Regions from separate parts of the Paenibacillus sp. p3-SID867 genome, predicted to be linked through region 2. Evidence: predicted binding sites of a transcription regulator. Region 2 holds the regulator's gene; each other region holds the start of a gene.
The links. Region 2 encodes LexA, which represses DNA repair genes until DNA is damaged. Its sites were predicted from a motif close to CGAACATATGTTCG; they were not measured.
Positions count from the first base shown of each region.

Region 1: a site for LexA is predicted at 3,666-3,679, ahead of M4D81_RS28125 (DNA polymerase IV). Genes of this name have one in related genera too.
Region 3: a site for LexA is predicted at 2,834-2,847, ahead of M4D81_RS20850 (SPL family radical SAM protein). Genes of this name have one in related genera too.

Region 1 is NZ_JAMBDM010000019.1:1,301-7,777, reverse strand. Features, by position in the region: gene M4D81_RS28145 (phosphoadenosine phosphosulfate reductase domain-containing protein) at 1-1,015, shown strand, start outside; gene M4D81_RS28140 (LPD1 domain-containing protein) at 1,107-2,831, shown strand; gene M4D81_RS28135 (aspartyl-phosphate phosphatase Spo0E family protein) at 2,860-3,039, shown strand; gene M4D81_RS28130 (hypothetical protein) at 3,248-3,484, opposite strand; gene M4D81_RS28125 (DNA polymerase IV) at 3,705-4,976, shown strand; gene M4D81_RS28120 (YolD-like family protein) at 4,973-5,302, shown strand; gene M4D81_RS28115 (copper amine oxidase N-terminal domain-containing protein) at 5,645-6,373, shown strand.
Region 2 is NZ_JAMBDM010000034.1:9,803-16,279, forward strand. Features, by position in the region: gene M4D81_RS33055 (DUF5348 domain-containing protein) at 14-241, opposite strand; gene M4D81_RS33060 (DUF6431 domain-containing protein) at 490-963, shown strand; partial or broken gene M4D81_RS33065 (helix-turn-helix domain-containing protein) at 1,040-1,793, shown strand; partial or broken gene M4D81_RS33070 (ISAzo13-like element transposase-related protein) at 1,948-3,055, shown strand; gene M4D81_RS33075 (hypothetical protein) at 3,308-3,619, shown strand; gene lexA (transcriptional repressor LexA) at 3,709-4,335, opposite strand; gene M4D81_RS33085 (LysM peptidoglycan-binding domain-containing protein) at 4,511-4,882, shown strand; gene M4D81_RS33090 (DUF896 domain-containing protein) at 5,147-5,353, shown strand; gene M4D81_RS33095 (hypothetical protein) at 5,514-6,038, shown strand; gene M4D81_RS33100 (HAD family hydrolase) at 6,081-6,477, shown strand, end outside.
Region 3 is NZ_JAMBDM010000010.1:98,656-105,132, reverse strand. Features, by position in the region: gene M4D81_RS20865 (YitT family protein) at 1-918, shown strand; gene M4D81_RS20860 (serine hydrolase domain-containing protein) at 981-2,051, opposite strand; gene M4D81_RS20855 (TetR/AcrR family transcriptional regulator) at 2,101-2,676, opposite strand; gene M4D81_RS20850 (SPL family radical SAM protein) at 2,903-3,997, shown strand; gene ligD (non-homologous end-joining DNA ligase) at 3,980-4,897, opposite strand; gene M4D81_RS20840 (ATP-dependent DNA ligase) at 4,903-5,799, opposite strand; gene ku (non-homologous end joining protein Ku) at 5,814-6,477, opposite strand, start outside.

The sequences.
Region 1 (6,477 bases), on a different contig from region 2:
AAAAGTTATTCATGATCTCCGGGAAGCTTTACATAAAGCTTTCTCATGGATTGAGTACCATATCGTCGAGCCACGTGAGGATAACACCCTCCTGGTATGCATTATCGGCAAGGGATATCAGGCCCCGTCAGTAACCTTTAAGTATTGTGTCCGCCGCTTAAAAATTGAGCCGGCGCGTGAGTTTCTTGAAGCGGTATTCCTAGCAGATGGAGCGGATGATACGGTACTCGTGTTGGGTTCCAGAGATAATGAAAGTGTACAAAGAAGACGCAGCCTCTCTAAGCACTTTGGTGGGGATTTCTACGGACACCACCCGGTCGGCAATATTCGCACAGCATCGCCGGTTAGAGATTGGACAAAGCAGGAAGTCGTGACGTATTTAGCTTTTAACAGAGCACCATGGAAAGGAGCTCGCAATACAGAGTTATTGGCGTTTTACGGAAATGCAGCGGGTAGTGAATGTCCACTCGGCGCGGCCGTCGTTAATGATAATGAGGCCATGATGCAGTGTGGTAAATCGGCTAGGATGGGATGTTATCTTTGTACCATAGCCCAGGACAAGAGCATGGGGAATTTAATCTCGACTCATCCGGAATACGAAAAGTACTATCAGTTCCGGCGAATTCTGAAAGCCATCGGTCAGGACATTCGTTATGGTGGCATTACCGGATTTCAACGCATCGGAAAGTCTAAAATCGGAAGCGGGATCGGTGACTTGACGATCGATTGTCGAACCCAGATCCTGCAGGCGATGGCTAGATTCGATATTGAATGGCGTAAGAGTGAAATCATTACGGCCTATCAGATGGTTCTAGAACGTGAAACTGTCGAAGGCTTTCCTGTAACTGAAAGGTTCCGTAAAGCGATCTACCGGTTAATCGGTGTTTCTGGTCCATTCCAGCGATTGCTCGGGCACTCTGTGTTTGATCCGTATGGAACAGGGGTCGATCAATGTTCGGAGGAAGATGCAGAAGCTATAAAGCGGGCGCTTGTTAAAAGAAGAGCGATGATTTGAAGATAAACGAATGACTGCCCATTGTTTTCTCTACGTCCTGGCGGACGGTAAAATACCTCCGCCTTGCGCGGAGGAGCATGGAGGTATAAATATGTCTAAACAATCAGTTATGTCACTGTTTGATTACTTCTTATACGATCAGGACTTTCAAGTTTCTATGCCGCATGAAGTCGAACTGGATCCACTTCCGTCGTCATCCAGCAGTAAGAAACAATACGCCTACGATTGTGGCGAGGAATTGCGCGGAGCACGGAAGCATCTTACGGCCGGTCTGGCCAGATTTTCACCAGAGTGGCAGACCGCGATTGAAGATGACCCTATCCAGGCATACCATCAAGTCTGCAAAGATGGGATGATCGACTCATTAAGTGTTGAAACATTCCAGGAGGAGGGTTACACATCTGAAGCTGCCCTAGTGATTAAGCTCATTTGGGGCCGCGTTAGCCAACGTCCTGCCGATGATCCACTGCAAAGAAGATACTTTATTCAAGCAGTGAATGAACTGAGAACGTTATTTAAAGACGCAAAGACGATAGACTCTGTTCAAGAGGCCGTGACAATACTACGCGAGAATGTTCGCAATGCATATTATTCGCAATCCGAGTATCAAGTAAAGAAAAATCCGGATCTTTTGACATATAGCTATTGGCTATCACTCGGAGATCGATTTTTATCCCTTTTCATTTCAAAGTCACGCACTGTTGCTGGCTACCGAAAGATTTATCAGAGGGCTTTCGATTCGGAGGAAGGACGAGACTGGAACTGGGCAAAGCCCAAGGAACGAAGCAGTAGTCGGCAAAATAATAAAGCATTTTGGGAACGTAAGGTGCCCGAAGAGGTTATCCGTTTATCGGAGAATCCCTCGGGGGTTGCGAAGCCAGATGATTTCATTGAATATTATGGATTTCGCGGCATTCAGTTCGGCAATTGGGTCGATGATGCTGCCGGCCGATATCACGTTTTATGTTCAGGGAATGCATGGGCCGATCTCGCTTCGATTTTGAAGCTTCCCCCAAAAACCATTTCATTTTATGGCGCCTTAGGGCTTGCCTTTGGAGCACGAGGGAGTGGTAAAGCAGCTGCACATTTTGAAGTTGCTACCAACGTCATGAACTTGACTAAGTATCGCGGCGGTGGGGCTCAGTGCCATGAATGGGCTCATGCCTTGGATCAGAATTTATATTCTTACTCCCATCAGTTTACGAATGGTAAGCGGGCTTTATTATCCGGAACCGATGCAGGCCCCCATCTTCCAGTTGAGGTAAAAGAGACATTCGCAGCGTTGATCAAGGTCATAAAAGAAGGTACTGGTAGGCGGCTTGTTCGCGTTCCTGATCCGCTCCCTCTTCCAGAAAATCATTATTACCAAAGCGTTAAGGGAGAATTAGCTAAGAATAACTACGATGTGAGCGCCGCACTTCAGTCCTTGGTGGGCCGATATCGTATAAAGAAAAATATGTGGATGGACATAGGCATTCTTTATTGTAACTTACTGAAGGAAGCGGGAAAGGAAGTTCCAAACAACTTCTACATCCCTTCAGATGAAAGCCTGTTTTATTCCGATGCTAAAAGTCGAGGAGCCTACTGGCGTAGCAATCATGAACTCTTTGCTAGGGCATTCGAGGCATGGATTGAAGATGAATTATCCGAGGCCGGAATGACTAATTCGTACTTAGTATATGGCACTCAGTTTGGTGGACCATACCCGACCGGTGAGGAAAGGCAGTTGATTAATGCTGCTTTCCGTAAATGGTGGGAAGTAATGCTGCAGCTTGGTATTTTCACAAGTGACCATTTTTGGCGGAATGCGCATTGATATAACACTAATACCGGGAGGAATCGGAATGACCAGGACCTTGAAAGAAGTGGAAAGAGATATTGAGCGAAAACGAGGAATACTGAATAAAGCGGGGAAACGCTTAGGGCTTCATTCCGCTTATGTTCTGAGAAAATCACAGGAACTTGATTGTTTGATAAATGAATATACAGCAATGTCAATGGATCGTCGAAATCGAAATAAATAAAAATAACTGAAAAGAACAGGCGGATGAGATCCCGCTTGTTCTTTTCACATTTTCGTACGTCTTGGTTTTTCGAGCTATTGATGGGTCAGGTAGGCCCAGCATTATTCGTTCAATGTTCTTCTGATGTACGTGCAAATACTCGCTTGTCCCAGCAAAGAACATCCGTCCTTATGCTCCACGCTCTGTCCTATATCCCCCCTAACAAGTGCTACTTTATGCGGGTTATCCCCGAAGGCTGGTCCCAATGGTTTTTCGATTTTTCAACCGCTAATGGATCGATATTATCCCATACCAGAATGTATTTGTTCCCATCCTCATCTATTGCCAAAGCCGTGTACATTTTCCCCTCATCAGTTGGATAAGGATCCTGTGTCGTAATTAACAACTTTCCTTCCCATTCGATGACTGTGGAGTTATGAACATTTATTTCGTTGAATCTTCGCATGATAATACCCCCTTATAATTCTCTACCTTCGTAATGCGGTCTGTTTTCTTCGTTAGAGCCCAGCTGCTTTATTTAACAATATCCTAAATGGTTGTATAGCACAGCCGAACAAAATAGGAACATCATCTGAAAGTTTCCCTTTTTTTCTCATTGATAAAGGAACTGTTGTTCGCATATAATACAAACAAATGTTCCTGTTTTATCGAAGGAGGAATATGCGTTGAAATCATCCAAACGTGTGGTGATGCTTGGTGACTGCCAGTCTTTTTATGCCTCAGTTGAAAAGGCTGAACATCCTGAATATAAGGATCGGCCTTTGGTGGTCGCTGGGGATCCGGAACGTCGTTCAGGAATTGTGTTAGCAGCATGTCCTCTTGCTAAAGCAAAGGGAATTACAACAGCAGAACGACTTGGGGAAGCAGTGGCAAAATGCCCAGACCTTGTAGTGATCAAGCCGCGAATGCAGCGATACATCGACGTATCCATGCTGATAACGGACATCTACAAAAGCTATACGGACTTGGTCGAGCCTTACAGTATTGACGAGCAATTTCTTGATGTAACAGGATCAATGCATCTTTTTGCGGATACTCCAGAAGAAATGGCACGGATCATCCAGGCTCACGTTCAGGCAGTCACGGGGGTCTATACTCGGTTCGGGTTAGCCGAAAACAAGATCCTTGCCAAGACGGCCTGTGATAATTACGCTAAGAAGAACTCATCCGGCATATTCACCCTGACCAAAGAAATGCTGCCTGAAACACTTTGGATACGGCCAGTCAGTGACATGTTTATGGCTGGGAGCAGGATGACGAGACATTTCATTACTATGGGCCTCCCGACGATCGGACACGTCGCACAGACACCTCTTGGGAAGCTTAAGCAAATGATGCGGCGAAAATTCGGGAAAAACTCCGACATCCAAGCTGAAATGTATTGGCGCATCGCAAATGGTATCGACGACAGCCCGGTCCGGCCAGGGACTCACCAAGTAGCTCCTAAATCAGTCGGCCACATGATGACCTTGCCACGGGATTATGCTCAACTGGAGGAAATCAAGGTCGTGCTATTGGAACTGACGGAGCTGGTCTGCCAACGATGCAGAGCCCTCAGTTTCATGGGTCATGTTGTGTCTGTCGGTTGTATGGGGGCAGACTTTGACCGTCCTACGGGGTTTAGCAGACAAATGAAGATGGAGGATCCCTCCAATATCACCATGCAAGTATATCGCTGGGCCTGTAGGCTACTGGAAGAACATTGGGATGGGCTACCAATACGTCGTGTGGGGATCAGCCTAACGCAGCTCACTCAGGATAATGAATATCAGTTGTCGCTTTTTGATACTGGACGTGAAAGACAGAAGGCGCTTGAGCGGACAACCGATGCGCTGAAACTGAAATATGGAAATTCAATCTTGATTAGGGCAGTTTCAATGACGGCAGCCGGGCAGGCGCTCGATCGATCGGCTAAGATAGGAGGACACTATAAATGACGAAATTAGACGGTAACGGATTATGGGAGTCTAGCCGGATGATGCTTCCAGAACATAAGGAAACAATCATCCGCAGGCAGCTGGAAGAGGGGAGGAAGGATAAGTCGGTACTTGATTCACAGGAAATGGAATTGATCGAGCAAGCGCTGGCTGAGTCATTTCATACGCATCGTAAAATTAATGTGCGCTTGTTTGACGAATATGAGGACCAGGAACTGACCGGAACAGTCTCGGTAATTCATACATACCGACGTGAAATCAAGCTGGCGACCGGAATAGGTAGATGGGAATGGATCAAGATTGATGATATTGTCTCTGCGTACTAACAATAAGAGCCTGCCAGACATTACCCCGGCAGGCTCTTATTGTTTATCTATATCTTGTGTACTCACTTCGAATCCATTGTCCAAAGAAAATAAAGAATTAGACTGCCACCGCCTCATTAAGCTAACGGGCAGTTTAGCTTAATAACTCATCCTGCGCGGGGCACGAAGAAGAGAGCTATACAATCGCTTTTTTAGGCATATGGATGAGTAGTAGTGACCTAATGAATAAATTGCTGTTACTCAACTAAAGGGTAAATCAGTGGATAAATTTACCTGTATTAATAATTGCTAATACATGTAAAATTTATTGGTAGTATGAATATTTAAGAGTGAGGAGTAAATATGGAAATCATTATTTTGAAAAAACCAATTTTGTGGGTTGTTTTTATATCATTATTAAGTGGCGCTTTAATGATTGGTCCAAAGAGCACTTATGCCGCAATTGATGATTATGATGCATATGGCGGAGTAAACGGTTTGCTTTCTGAGGGTAGACTATATGCCCCTCTCCGTAGTATGGCGATGAATTATCAATTCAGATACGATGAACAACTTGATACATATTTTGATGTAAAAATAACTTGGAATCAGAAGACAAAAACTGCTTCACTAACTAAAGGCGGGAAGACTTTTAATGCTACTGTTGGTAATGGAGTATTGTTGAAGAATGGCTCGGTGTATGTACAATTTAAAGCTTTAAGTAACTTCTTCTATCCGAACGATTATATCAAATGGGATAAATCTACTTTGACGGGAAATTCTGAGCACATTACGGTATATGCTCGTCCATTGACAGATAATCAAGCATTGACTCTTGCAACAAATGCGATGTCCAAAAAGAAATACTGGATTCAATTTCATAAAAATAACGTAGAAATAGGTCTTCCTGAGTCAGAGTATATTCAATGGAATAAAAGTCTTACTAAATTTAAAGCGGTCTTTCATTCAGATGGGATTGTTGGCGACTATAACTATAGCTACAGTATTGAAGCTGAGATGACTAAGAAGGCTAATAATTGGACTATTACTTCATTTAATTATTCCGATGGTACAAGGATATATTATCCTTAATCATTACCTGGTCAACCGCTAGCCTGGTCATTAGTGGATAGGCATTAAACTCATTGATGGTGATGTCCTAAAGATAGACAACTTACTCGATTACGTGATAAGGT
Region 2 (6,477 bases):
TCTCCCCCTCGGATTAGATATGAATGTGGTACGTATCCTTCTTTCGCAAGTAGAACTTGGCTTCTTTCGTGATCACATACCAGTCCCGATCCAACTCCATGCGACAAGCCATTCCATTTTCTTCCCAGACACGAATTTTCAAGCACTCTCCACAATAGATTGGACAGCGGCGTTCCTCCAGATGAACCATCCAGCAGTTCGCATCCCGGCTATACGTCATCAGCAGCCATGGCTCCGTCATACCAGTTCTCCTTCGATGACACGTTTGACCATATGATCATCTGTTTTAACTGCGCCGCAAAGCCCGGAAGTTGACGTTATTGCCTGTCCGTGAACTGACCGATATAATGACCAAGAAGAATAACGAGGGGGGAAGAAAGACGCCTCTTTAGCGGGATACTGGTGGAACAGTACCACAAGAGGCGTCTACTCACGATCACATGGTCATTGTATCAAAATATACGCTCCTTGAAAAGGAGCCGGGTAGCGGTGTTTTTGGTAAGGAGTGCGGAGCAGATCGCCGCGCCTTGCTGCGGTGGACCATTAGGTATTGTGGGCAGCCGTAAGCGGGTATGGTACAAAAGCTCTGGGGAGAAAGCGAAGCTGGTCATCCGCAGACTGTATTGTGAAGCTTGCAGCAAGATTCATCATGAACTGCCAGATCTGCTTGTGCCCTACAAACGATACGATGCGGAGAGCATCGAAAGGGCACTTTCCGCATCGGTCCGAATCGATGTGGCCGCCGATGAATCGACGCTGCTTCGCTGGAAATGCTGGTTTCTAGCCTGGGTCGTGTATGCAGCAGGCTGCCTGCAAGCGATTGGCATTCGTACGGGACTTCCTGTGATCAGTACGTCCGCTGAGCCACAGTCCGCACTCCACCTATTTGGACGGCTGGTTGGCGATGCGGCCGGATGGCTGAAACGAACTGTCCGTCCGCTTGCCAATTCGATTTATGGGTGACAGACCCGTTCTGCCTTTCTGTCCGTTCCCTTTCGGGAAACTCATGCTCATATCCAAAAGAAATGGAGGCATGAGGATGGATAAACGAAAGGCGGAAGACATGGCCGCCCAGCTGGTTCAACTCCTCTCTCCACTATTGGCGGAGGGATTGGATCCGGCTAAAGCGAGCCAGATCAAAGCCGTGCTCTGTGAGCAACATGGGATCAGTGAGCGCACCTTGCGCCGGTATTTGGCGCGGTATCGGGAAGAAGGCTTTAACGGCTTGAAACCAAAACCAAGGGGTAGAACGCCCGCCACAGCCGCCATTACTGAATCGGTATTGGAACAGGCGATCTTGCTTCGACGCGAAATTCCTGGCCGGAGTGTACGGCAGATCATTCAGATTCTGGAATGGGAAGAACGCGTGAAGCCTGGTGAAGTGAAGCGTAGCACGTTGCAAGAGAAGTTGGAGGAACGCGGATACAGTTCGCGGCAGATGCGCATGCATGAGAACAAGGGCGTGGCGGCAAGGCGGTTTCAAAAGCAGCGTCGGATGGCGCTAGCCCAGTCGGACATCAAATACGGCCCCTATCTCTCGATTGGGCCGGGAGGCGAAAAGAAACAAGTCTATCTCGTGCTCTTTGAAGATGACGCGACTCGCTCGGTGTTGCACGGGCAATTCTACGCCTTATTCGATCAGAGCATCGTCGAGGATTGTTTTCGAAAAACGAATCCCGGAAGCGGTCTACATTGACCAAGGCAAGCAGTACAAGACGAAATGGATGGCGAGAACCTGCACCAAACTGGGCATTCGCTTGCTCTTTGCTCGCCCGTATTCGCCAGAATCTAAGGCACATAAAAGAAAATAACAGACCCAAACTGCCGCTGAAAACGAAACAGATTGTATCGGAAGAGAAATTGGGATAAAGGGGTAGAAAAATCCTTCGATATGTGTTTTGATTAGTTTTCCAAAACAAATCAAACCATAGCGAAGGATGTCTACAAATGGTACCTCATTGGTTTAATAAATGCAAAGACTTTGTGAAAGAAACCGTGTCTATGCTCAAAGGATCAAAGAAACGGGTGGCGTTAGCAAAGCTATCGAAGGATTTAGGTAAAGGCGGGCAGACCTTGGTCGCTCAAACGCTTCGAGTCAGCAGAAATACGATTCGCAAAGGAATCCAAGAATTAGAATCCGGGGTAGCGATTACGGACCAATTCCACGCACGAGGACGTCTTCTGGCTGAGAAAAAGCTGCCCGACTTGCTGGTGGATATCCAAGCCATCGTAGACGGCCAGAGCCAGACCGACCCTAGCTTCAAAACAGAAAAATTGTACACGCGGCTCACCGTAATGGAAATCAGAAAGCGATTGATCGCAGAAAAAGACTACACGGATGACGAATTGCCAACGAATCAAACGAGGAACACGAAAGTCAACCAACTTGGCTATACGCTTAAAAAGGTGAAGAAAACCAAACCATTCAAGAAAATCACGCAAACAGATGCGATATTTGACAAACTGAAGGAAACGCATGAAGAGACGAAAGAGCAGAGCAACGTCGTTCGCCTCTCCATCGATACGAAAGACCGCGTAAAGATAGGTGAGTTTTCCAGAGGCGGCTGCCGATTTTATGGTAGATGCCATTGAACAATATTGGATCAACAGCGGCTACAAAGAAAGTAAAGACACGTTGATTATTAATAGTGACAACGGTCCCGAAAAGGGTAGCCGCAGAACGCAGTTCATCAAACGACTTGTCGAATTTGCAGCCCGCTATGAGGTGAAAGTCATTTTGGCCTACTATCCCCCGTACCATAGCAAGTACAATCCCATCGAACGGGTATGGGGAAGGCTCGAGCAACATTGGAATGGCGATCTGCTTCGTGATTTAGAAACCGTCTACGCGTTCGCGCGGACGATGACCTGGAAGGGAAAGCATCCGATCGTATCCATCGTGGAACAAAGGTATGAAAAGGGCAAGAAGCTGAGTAAGAAAGCAATGGCAGCTTATGAAAACCTGATTCAGCGCGACTCGAAAATTGGAAAATGGTTTGTCACCCTTCTCCCAAATAAATATAAGGAAGCATTAGACTTGGGATTTTCTCCCTAGGAAATCACCTATGGGGAAGGGGGAGCTGCATTCAAAATCAAGGATCTGCTCATTTTAGAGAGCCAGAAAAGGAATATTTATCTAGTTAAATTTAACGAAGAACACCTTCTGCGAATTTACAGATACACGATGTATCGAAATGGTCTGTTATTTATTTGAATGTGCCTAAGGTATAGTTCAAATGAAGTTACGGATGAAGTAACCACGCTGGATGATCTTACTTTTATTCAGCCAACTTCTGCAGCTGTCCATATGGTTCGATTGCCGTTTCAGGATGCGGATGTATTTATTCTTGCACCGCAATACCAGGACTGTCATGCCATACAGATCTACGCATTCGCCGTGGAGCATGATACGGGCAAGGCTGTGCAGCTCAGGTTTCAAGATGAATTAACGGTGTCCTATACTTCATATTACAGACCAGGTACTGCACCCATGGTGAAAGACAATAAGCTTGTTCTGCAGTCCACGGAGGGGCCGGGTGGGGAAGGCTCGCCGGATTATAAACCTTTACGGCTGTATCGGCTGGATCTTAAACAAGGCATTATGGAGCAAACAAACTAGCTATGATCAAGTTTTTGTGATCTATATAGAAAAAGCAAGAGGTTACCTCCAATTAAGGGAGGTAACCTCTTATTCATAGATCTATGAGATTAGTGGACATCCCGGAAGAGTCCGATTACTTTACCGAGAATCGTAACATGGTTCAGGCGCAGTGGCTCGTAGGTAGGATTCTCCGGTTGCAATCGTACATGATCCTTCTCTTTATAGAAGGTCTTTACAGTTGCTTCGTCTTCCTCTGTCATCGCTACTACAATGTCGCCATTGTCTGCAGTTTGCTGCTGGCGCACAATGACATAGTCACCGCTGTGAATGCCAGCTTCGATCATACTGTCACCGACAACCGACAACATGAACACCTTATCGTCGCCTACATAATGCTGCGGGAGCGGGAAATAATCCTCAATGTTCTCCATGGCTGTAATAGGAACACCTGCAGTGACTTTACCAACAACAGGCACTCTGGCAATGGTGTGGGTAAACAGATTCGCGCTATCGGACTCTTCTTGGCCAAGCAGCTCGATTGCTCTTGGTTTCGTAGGGTCACGGCGAATTAGGCCTTTCTTCTCCAAACGGTCAAGATGTCCATGGACCGTTGAACTGGAAGCTAGTCCGACAGCCTCTCCGATTTCCCGGACAGAAGGCGGGTAACCCTTGCTACGAACTTCGTTGCGGATAAACTCTAAGATCGCCAGCTGGCGGCTGGATATTTTCGACATGCCGTATCAACCCCATTTAGTAACGTTTGGGAAAATTATAACATAGAACTTCCGTTCGTACAAACATAAGTTCTAAATAAAAATAGAACAAATGTTCTTTTGGGTATTGAAACAAACAAGTGTTCGTGTTAATATAAATCCATAAGAGAACACTTGTTTGGGAGATGATGATTCCATGTTGAAATACAGTACATACCGCAGCATTTATGAGAACGTTCCAGTGCAAACGATGAAGTCCCCGGAGACTTGGATCCATCAATTAAAGTCCAGAATTGAATCCATTCCTTTTATAAAGCTTTTATTCATCCTGTTGATCGTAGCTTCTTTTTGGACAGGGGCATACTCTGTTTTTGCCGGGGGGATGGACAAGCCCACAGGGGAGAAGCAGGTTATTGTTCAATATGGTGATAGTTTGTGGCGGATTGCTTCCCTTCATAAACCGGCAGATATGGATACACGAGTATATCTGGATAGCATCCGAAGAATGAATGGATTGAAAGGTCCGGATATACAGGCCGGAGAGGTGTTGTCTTTACCAGTCTGGTAATGGGATGATACTACGAGAGGCTCTTTCCTTATATATGTCTCAACTTCAGCTTCATATTTGTAGTCTTGCCTGACGATGTGATTTCACGCAGTATAAACGTGTTTATAATAGACGAGTATTGATTTCTTAACAATGAGGAATCCATTTATGGGCATCATATGTTCATATTTGTTCTTAATAAGAGTTTGCAAGGGCGCTGTTGCCTTGACAAGCTCTTTTTCACATGTTTAAGTTATACATGATATCGGAATTGGAGGAGAAGTCATGGACATCGATACTTTGGTTGAACGCATCAATGTACTAGCAAGAAAACAGAAGAGTGAGGGATTGACCGCGGATGAGCTCAAAGAACGGGCTGAGCTTCGGGAAATATACCTTAACAATATTCGCAGTAACTTTAGACAACAGCTGGAATCGATCGAATGGGTTGATGAAAATGAACAAAAAGGCGGCCCGCGATTAAAGCATTAGTCGATGAACTGGCATCTGGATCTACAACAGTGGATTCAGGACCAGATAGAAGGATAGAATTATAATACTTGGGGTGCCGATTATTCGTGGGAATCGAATACGGTGACCCCAAGTTTATATGGATTGGTAGTATTTTGAAATTGAGTCCAGGGGGAACCATATGTCACGATCATGGGAAAGAAAAGTCAACAAAAATATGTCACAGCTCAACAAGCAGCGTAAGAAGCAGGGGCTGACCTCGTACCAAGGCTCTGCCGTTAATGATAAGCATGACGTGTTTAAAGGACGTAAGTATGTACTTCCGTTAGTGCTTGTTGCATTGGCTGGTTTGTATGCGCTTCTCGGAACGGCGACGTCACAGGCAGCAGGCGGAAGCAATGACGTGTTGAATTGGGTTGGTGTCAGCTTGTATATTCTGTTGGCGCTTATGATTTTCTTGCGCAAGCCTTACTTGAGGATTGAGCGTGCTTCCGTATCCACGATGAAGTTCAATCGGGAACGTCGTTTGGCTGTATCCGATATCGAGAAAATCAAATTGGCTTCGGGCTCTGTTGTGATCCAAGGGAAGGGAAAAGCAGGCAACTGGGTATTCTCGCGCATGATGAATCTTTATGATACGAAAGCGATGGGCGAAAGATTGGAAGAGTTCGCAAAGACTCATCAAATTCCAGTGGAGCATAATTAACAAATAAAATAGATCACAGTGTATATGAGGAGTGGGAGAGACATGCCGATAGCTGCGGTTTTGTTTGATTTGGACGATACGTTGTTGTGGGATGAACGTAGTGTGGAAGAAGCGTTTGAAGTGACTTGCCAGGCCGGAGCGGACGAGACCGGCGTTGATGCCAAAGCACTGTTGGCCGCAGTACGGGAAGAAGCGAGAGCATTATATGAATCCTATGATACCTTTGCTTTTACCAAAATGATCGGAATTAACCCTTTTGAAGGCTTGTGGGCTAATTTTACGGCTGGATCGCAGCCTGAATTCAGACAGCTGCAGGAGCTGGCACCCGTATACCGCAAGGAATCATGGCGGCGCGGACTTCAGCGCCTGGGCGTTGATAATGAAACATTGGCCCAAACGTTGGCCGAACAATTCGCTGCTGAACGCAGAACAAGACCAT
Region 3 (6,477 bases), on a different contig from region 2:
ATGTCAAGTGATGTGAAGATTCTTGCACAAGTGAAAGCGGAGCAGCAGAAGCCGGAGAATCCCAAGGCAGGCTCAACCACCTTGAAGCTTCTCCGTCGTCTGGTGTTCTTAACTTTCGGTGCGGTACTAATGGCAGTAGGGCTGGAGATCTTTCTGGTGCCCAACAAAATTATTGACGGAGGCATTACCGGGATATCCATTATGGTTTCCCATATCACGGATTTTCCGCTTGGTATATTCCTGACCTTATTCAACCTTCCATTTTTGTTTATGGGATATAAACATATCGGGAAAACTTTTGCATTATCCACGCTGTTCGCTGTAGTGATCATGTCCATTGGAACTTATTTTCTGCATCCCGTCGATCCGATTACCATCGATCCGCTGCTAGCGGCCGTGTTCGGCGGCGTTCTGCTCGGGGTCGGGGTTGGTCTTGTAATCCGGTCCGGCGGCTCCTTGGACGGCACGGAAATCGTAGCCATTCTGATCAACAAGAAGACACCGTTCTCTGTTGGGGAAATCGTGATGTTCATTAACGTATTTATTCTGGGCAGTGCTGGATTTATTTTCGGTTGGGATCATGCCATGTACTCGCTCATTGCTTATTACCTGGCGTTTAAACTGATTGACATTACAATCGAAGGCATCGATCAATCCAAATCGGTATGGATTATCAGTGATAAGCATAAGGAGATCGGTGATGCGTTAACCCAACGTTTGGGACGCGGCGTAACCTATCTGGATGGAGAGGGTGCTTATTCCGGGGACAGCAAGAAGGTTATCTTTGTTGTCATCACCCGTTTGGAAGAAGCGAAACTCAAATCCATCGTGGAAGATTGGGATTCCCAGGCTTTTGTTGCCATCGGTAACATCCATGATGTGAAGGGCGGCCGCTTTAAGAAGAAGGCCATACATTAATCACCATGAAGTGCTATGTTCCACCCATGTTCAGAGTTAACACGGGTGGAGCATTTTTTTGTTTAAGGGGTGTCTGAGCGCAAGTGAAGCGTCTTCTTCTCCCGCCCATAATGGCGAATGATTATTGTCATTGCCTGCACAGCCGCGGATTGACCGACAGCCTGGTTCACGGTTCCGGTGAAATAGAGTCCTGATTCAGGATGATGGAAGGCAAATGCGCCGGATTGACCCCAGTGACCGATGAGTCCCCGTCCCAGGCTGATTGGAGATAGCGGCTGTCTTGAAATGCCGGTGCCATAGAAAAAGGGGCCCGGTGCCCAGAGAAAGTTCCATTGTCGCTGGAGTTCATCCAGATCACCTATCGGAAACAGTTTCCCGTTAAAAAAGGAGCGCAGGAACATCATCGTTTCCCTTGCCGTTGAGACGATGCCGCCTTCCGCTCCGATTGACGCCATGTACAGAGGAAGATCCAAACGCTTTTTCTTATAATAGAAAGGAACGGGGCTGGTATCCTCGGGATCATGAAAAAAATACGTCTGCATCAGATTCAGCCTGTCGAAAATGTACTCCTTGAATACGTTCTGAATGGGTTCGCCCTTGATATTCTCGATTATTCGGCCAAGCAGCCGGTAATTGGTGTCGGAATATTGGGCTTTATTTCTCTGGCCAGGTTTGAATCTGGGCTTTTGCCGTCTGGCGGCATCCAATGTTTTGTCCAGACTCCAAGCCTGATCATGCCCGGCGATGAGGTCGGAGAAGACCTTTCCAGAAAAATAGTCCGGGATGCCTGACGTGTTGGACATTAACTGTTTGACGGTGATTTCTTCAGAGTAATCCTTGTTCTCCACCATATGCAGTCCCGCCATGATCTCTTCGGGGAGGTACTTGCCGATAGGATCATCGAGCCCAATCCGCTGCTCGGATCGTAATTTCAATATTACGGCTGTCACGTACAATTTGGTCACGCTGGCAATGAAATAGCGGTCTTCAGTCTTCATTGCCCCGCCGCTGCTGACAAGGGATAGTGATTGCTCCTGGTCCTCGACGCACAGAACCGTGCTAAACACATTCTTTTTATTGGCGATCTGTTCCAACCATTCATCCAGAAGCGACTGCTCCAGGGCTCTTCCCATTCTCCGTATACCTCCTATAGATCGAAATGTATCGACACCTAACGCAGATTCATTTCTCTTGCTGTTTCCGCAAGCGAGCGGCACGTATGAAATCTTGAGCAGCCTCGTCCATCATATGGATCATCTTGTCGTCATCAACGCTCTCCGTGAACAGATCATTGGCTAGCATGATACAGAGACCTGTCTGAAAGGTTTGCATTTTCAATAAAATAGATTGCAGCTCCTGATCAGAAAATCCCGCAAGCTCCGGATCTAACTTCATTAACCCGATAACCTCACGAATTTGTTCGGGGGTATTCTTCATGTGGGGATTGTTCTTCATTATCAAATCCCGGTAGAGCACAGGGTATTCCTTGGCGAATCGGAGACTTGCCATGCCGATATCCCGGAAAGGCTGACCGGACTTCTGCTCTGTAATCAATCCACGGGCTACCTGGAAGGTCTTATCGACGACCTGTTGAATCAGTTCTTCAGCATCGTTGAAATTGACATAGATCGGCGCGATGGAGCTGCCCAGACGTTCAGCTACTTTACGAATCGTAATGGACTCGATCCCATCGGTCTGGGCAATGTCAAATGCGGCTAGCACGATATCTTGTTTGGTGAATCTCGTTTTCGGTGCCATGACTGTCTGCAACTCCTTAGATAATTTATATGTGGAACAGTTGATACATATCACATGATATTTAATGATTATAAAGCTTAAATGGACGGAGTTCAACCGATTATCATGTGGTGCGCTGAAGGTTGGTTTGTAAATCCAGTAAAATCCACTTATAATAAGAACATATGTTTGTTAAAATATGAAATAATTCAAGATAGTAATACAGGATCAGAGGGGAGGAAGAGGAATGGCTCGTACGCATTATGAACGTATAACCACCAAACAGACTTTAAACAGAGTGAAGGAAGAGAGGATGCCCTTCGATTGGTCCATCAATCCGTACCGCGGGTGCGGGCATGGCTGCAGCTTTTGTTATGCTCGCGCTTTCCAATCCTTCATCGGCATGGGGGCGGAGGATGAGTTTCAGCATCATATCTTTATGAAGTCGAATGCAGCGGAAGCGCTGGAGAAGCAGTTATCGAGTGCAGCGAAGAAGTTTGATCATGATATTGAAGCGATGCAAAGATCAATAGGACAGGTTACGATCGGTACGGCAACCGATCCGTATCAGCCGATCGAGAGCAAGGAGGGCATTACGCGGGAGTGCCTGAAGCTGCTAGCTAAATACCGCATTTCCACGAGCATTACAACGCGATCTCCGCTCGTGCTCAGGGATATGGACATATTGTCCCGGATGGAGAATGTATCTGTCAACATGAGCCTCAACACGCTGAATGGGGACATCATCCGGAAGCTGGAGCCGGCATCGCCTCATCCGGAGGGCAGGCTCGATACGATCCACCGATTATCGGCTGCAGGCATAAGAACGGGTTTGTTTGTGGCGCCTGTGCTGCCTTTTTTGACGGATAAGGAATCGGAGCTGAGGGAGCTCTTGTCGCAGGCGAAGGTAAGGGGCGTTTCCTTTGCCATGATCTCGCTGCTGAGACTCTCACGCGATGTGAAGAAATGGTATATCGAAACACTGAAACACCAGTTTCCTGAAGTGGTTCAGCCTTACCGTGAGTTATATGCGCAGGGCGCATATGCCGAAGAGCATTACGTACGCTCCTTCAAGTCGATGGCAGCTAGGCTGCTGAACGAATGTGAACTGAATGGACTGACCCCGGGGGCATCTGCTGCTGGCGTGAGCCAGTCCGGGACGATCGGAAGCGGGACTTCTCAAGAGGACGGGGCGCAGGTGGAAGGCGCTCGCGATCATCTTCGTTCAGCGCAAGATTTGGCTGCTGTTTCTGTGAAGCCAAGGAAGCTGCCGCAACCGGCCGCACCGGTCTCCGGGGAGGAGCTTATGCCGGATGTTGAGCAGCTATCCTTTCCTTTTTGACGCTGCCTTTCCTTGAGGCTTCAGATGTCGGATGACGTTCTCTATCGGTTGAGGAGGCAGGGTCTGCAGCAGGTCCCCCTTCTCTCTTAATCGTTCCTCGATGTTCAGCAGATGAAACTCCGTGGGAGAAACGTCCTGACGGACCTCGTCCCAAGTGAGCGGCGTAGAGACGGTCCCCAGCCGCCGGGCCCGCGGGGTATAAGGAGCGGCGAGTGTCCTTCCGCTGTAATGCTGAAGATAATCGAAGTAGATTTTATCGCCGCGGTTCTTCTTCAGCCGTTCAATAGTGAACAGCTTGGGGAATTTCTCGGTTACATATTGCCCCACGAATTGGCCGACCGTTCGAAGTTCATCGAACGTAATGCCTTCCTGAATGGGAACGATGATCTGGACCCCGGTAGCACCTGATGTTTTCGGGACGGAGGACAGACCCAACGAGCTCAGTACGTCCCCCACAATGGCAGTCGCCTCCATGATGCGCGGCTCCTCCGGCAGCGTGGGATCCAGATCAATCATCCATTCGCAGGGCAGATTGCTGCCTGCGAGGTGCAGTGAAGGGTGAAACTCAAGCGCAGCCAGGTTCCCCAGCCAGAGCAGCTCCGGCAGTCCGTTGAGCAGCACGTAGTTAATATTTTCGTGCACATAGGTCTGAACAAAAGGAGGCAGCGGCTCCGGCGCATTTTTCTGATAGAAGGATTCGCCTTCGGCTCCGTGCGGATACCGGATGGTCGTGAGCAGCCTGCCTCGGCAGTACCGGAGCAGGAACGGGGAGATGGCCGCAAGCTTTTGCAGATACATCGCTTTGGTAATGCCGACTTCCGGCCAAAGCGGTTTGTCTGGATTCGTAATTTGAATCTCCTGTCCCTCGATCGTCAGGGTGCCTTTGACGGTACGAGCCATATGGTTTACACCCCCTCAATCGATACGAGTTTGGGATGGCGCATCATGCCATCCTGACTCCACTCGAGAAATGTGACCTGAACTGAAAGCGGCTGGCTAAGCCAGGCCAGCTGTTCCTTCTTCAGGTCGGTATGGAGCATACTCCATACCGCGTCAGCACGATGCATTTCGGCATATTGCAGCAGCCTCTTCTTCGTCTGCTCATTCAGTCCCAGGGAAGCACGGCCGATGTAATTGCCATCGTCATCGGCAATGACAAGGCTGGCCACACGGCCTTCCCTGATGATCATGGCGACGGCGGTGGCTGTCATGTTCACGGCAATCTTTTTCTTGTACCAATCCTGGTGTTTCTTGCCTTCACGATAAGGAGAGGAAAGGCGCTTCATTACAATGCCTTCCCATCCCCGTGCTTCGGCCCAATTCCATAAACGCTCGCCTTCAAGAAACAGATCCGCGGTCAGCAGGCCCGGCGTATCGGAAACAATCTCCTTCAGGCGGTGGTGACGTTCAAGATAGGGCAGCTTACGCAAGTCTTGGTCGCCGTCCACCAGAATATCGAAGAGAACATAAGTAAACAGGGGAGCGTTCGTGCTGATCGCACGCGAACGCTCCCGCTGAAGTACCTTCTGAAACACGGGACGACCCAGCTCCGGATGAAAATAGACAACCTCACCATCCAAAAGAAGACGCCGTTCATGCAAGCCCGATAATGCCTGAACGACTTCGGGATACAGCGACGTTTTATCGAGCAGCTTGCGGGAATATAGCGATACGCGGTTTTGGTCAAGTCCGGCGAGTATGCGCACACCATCCCATTTCAGTTGATAACCCCAATCCTCGCCCGTCGTGATTTGATCCGTCGAGATCGGTGCCATCGGCTCTTTGGGCAGCAGATTCTGCATTTGTCCCATACGGATTAGGATGTGGAGTCGGATTTCTTGGATTTGGTTGTTCGGCGCTTCGGCTTCGGTGCGTCAAGCTCGCCTTCTCCGCCGCTGACCTTGGCAGCAGGTTCTTTGGCTGCCGTCTTCCGGGTCGTTTTACGCGGCTTCGGTTTGGTGCCCGGATCCGTTCCGATCGGCTTTACAGCCTCGATGCTTGCCTGGAGGGCAGCCATCAGATCGACAACGTTGGTCTCCTGACGAGCAGGGGCAATTTTGATTTCTTCACCGGATACTTTACTGTTGATCAGATCCAGCAGACGTTCGCGATAATCATCCGTGTATTTCTCAGGATCAAAGGGAGTCGACAACTGGTCAATCAGCAATTTGGCCATATCGAGTTCCTTGGAGTTGACCTCGGTTCTTTCAGGCAAATTCGGGACCTGGGAGATTGGCCGGATCTCATCCGGGTAGAAAATCGTCTCAATCGACAAGCATTCATCGAGCACCCGGATCGCCGCCAAACTGCTCTTCGAGCGAATGGCGATTTTGGCGATGCCGATTTTGCCGGACTGCTTCATCGCTTCCAGCAGGAGCCGATATGCGTTTGCGCCTGCTTGATCCGGCGAGAGGTAGTACGTCTTTTGAAAATAAATCGGGTCAATTTCGGTCAGATCCACAAAGTCCAGAATCGTTATA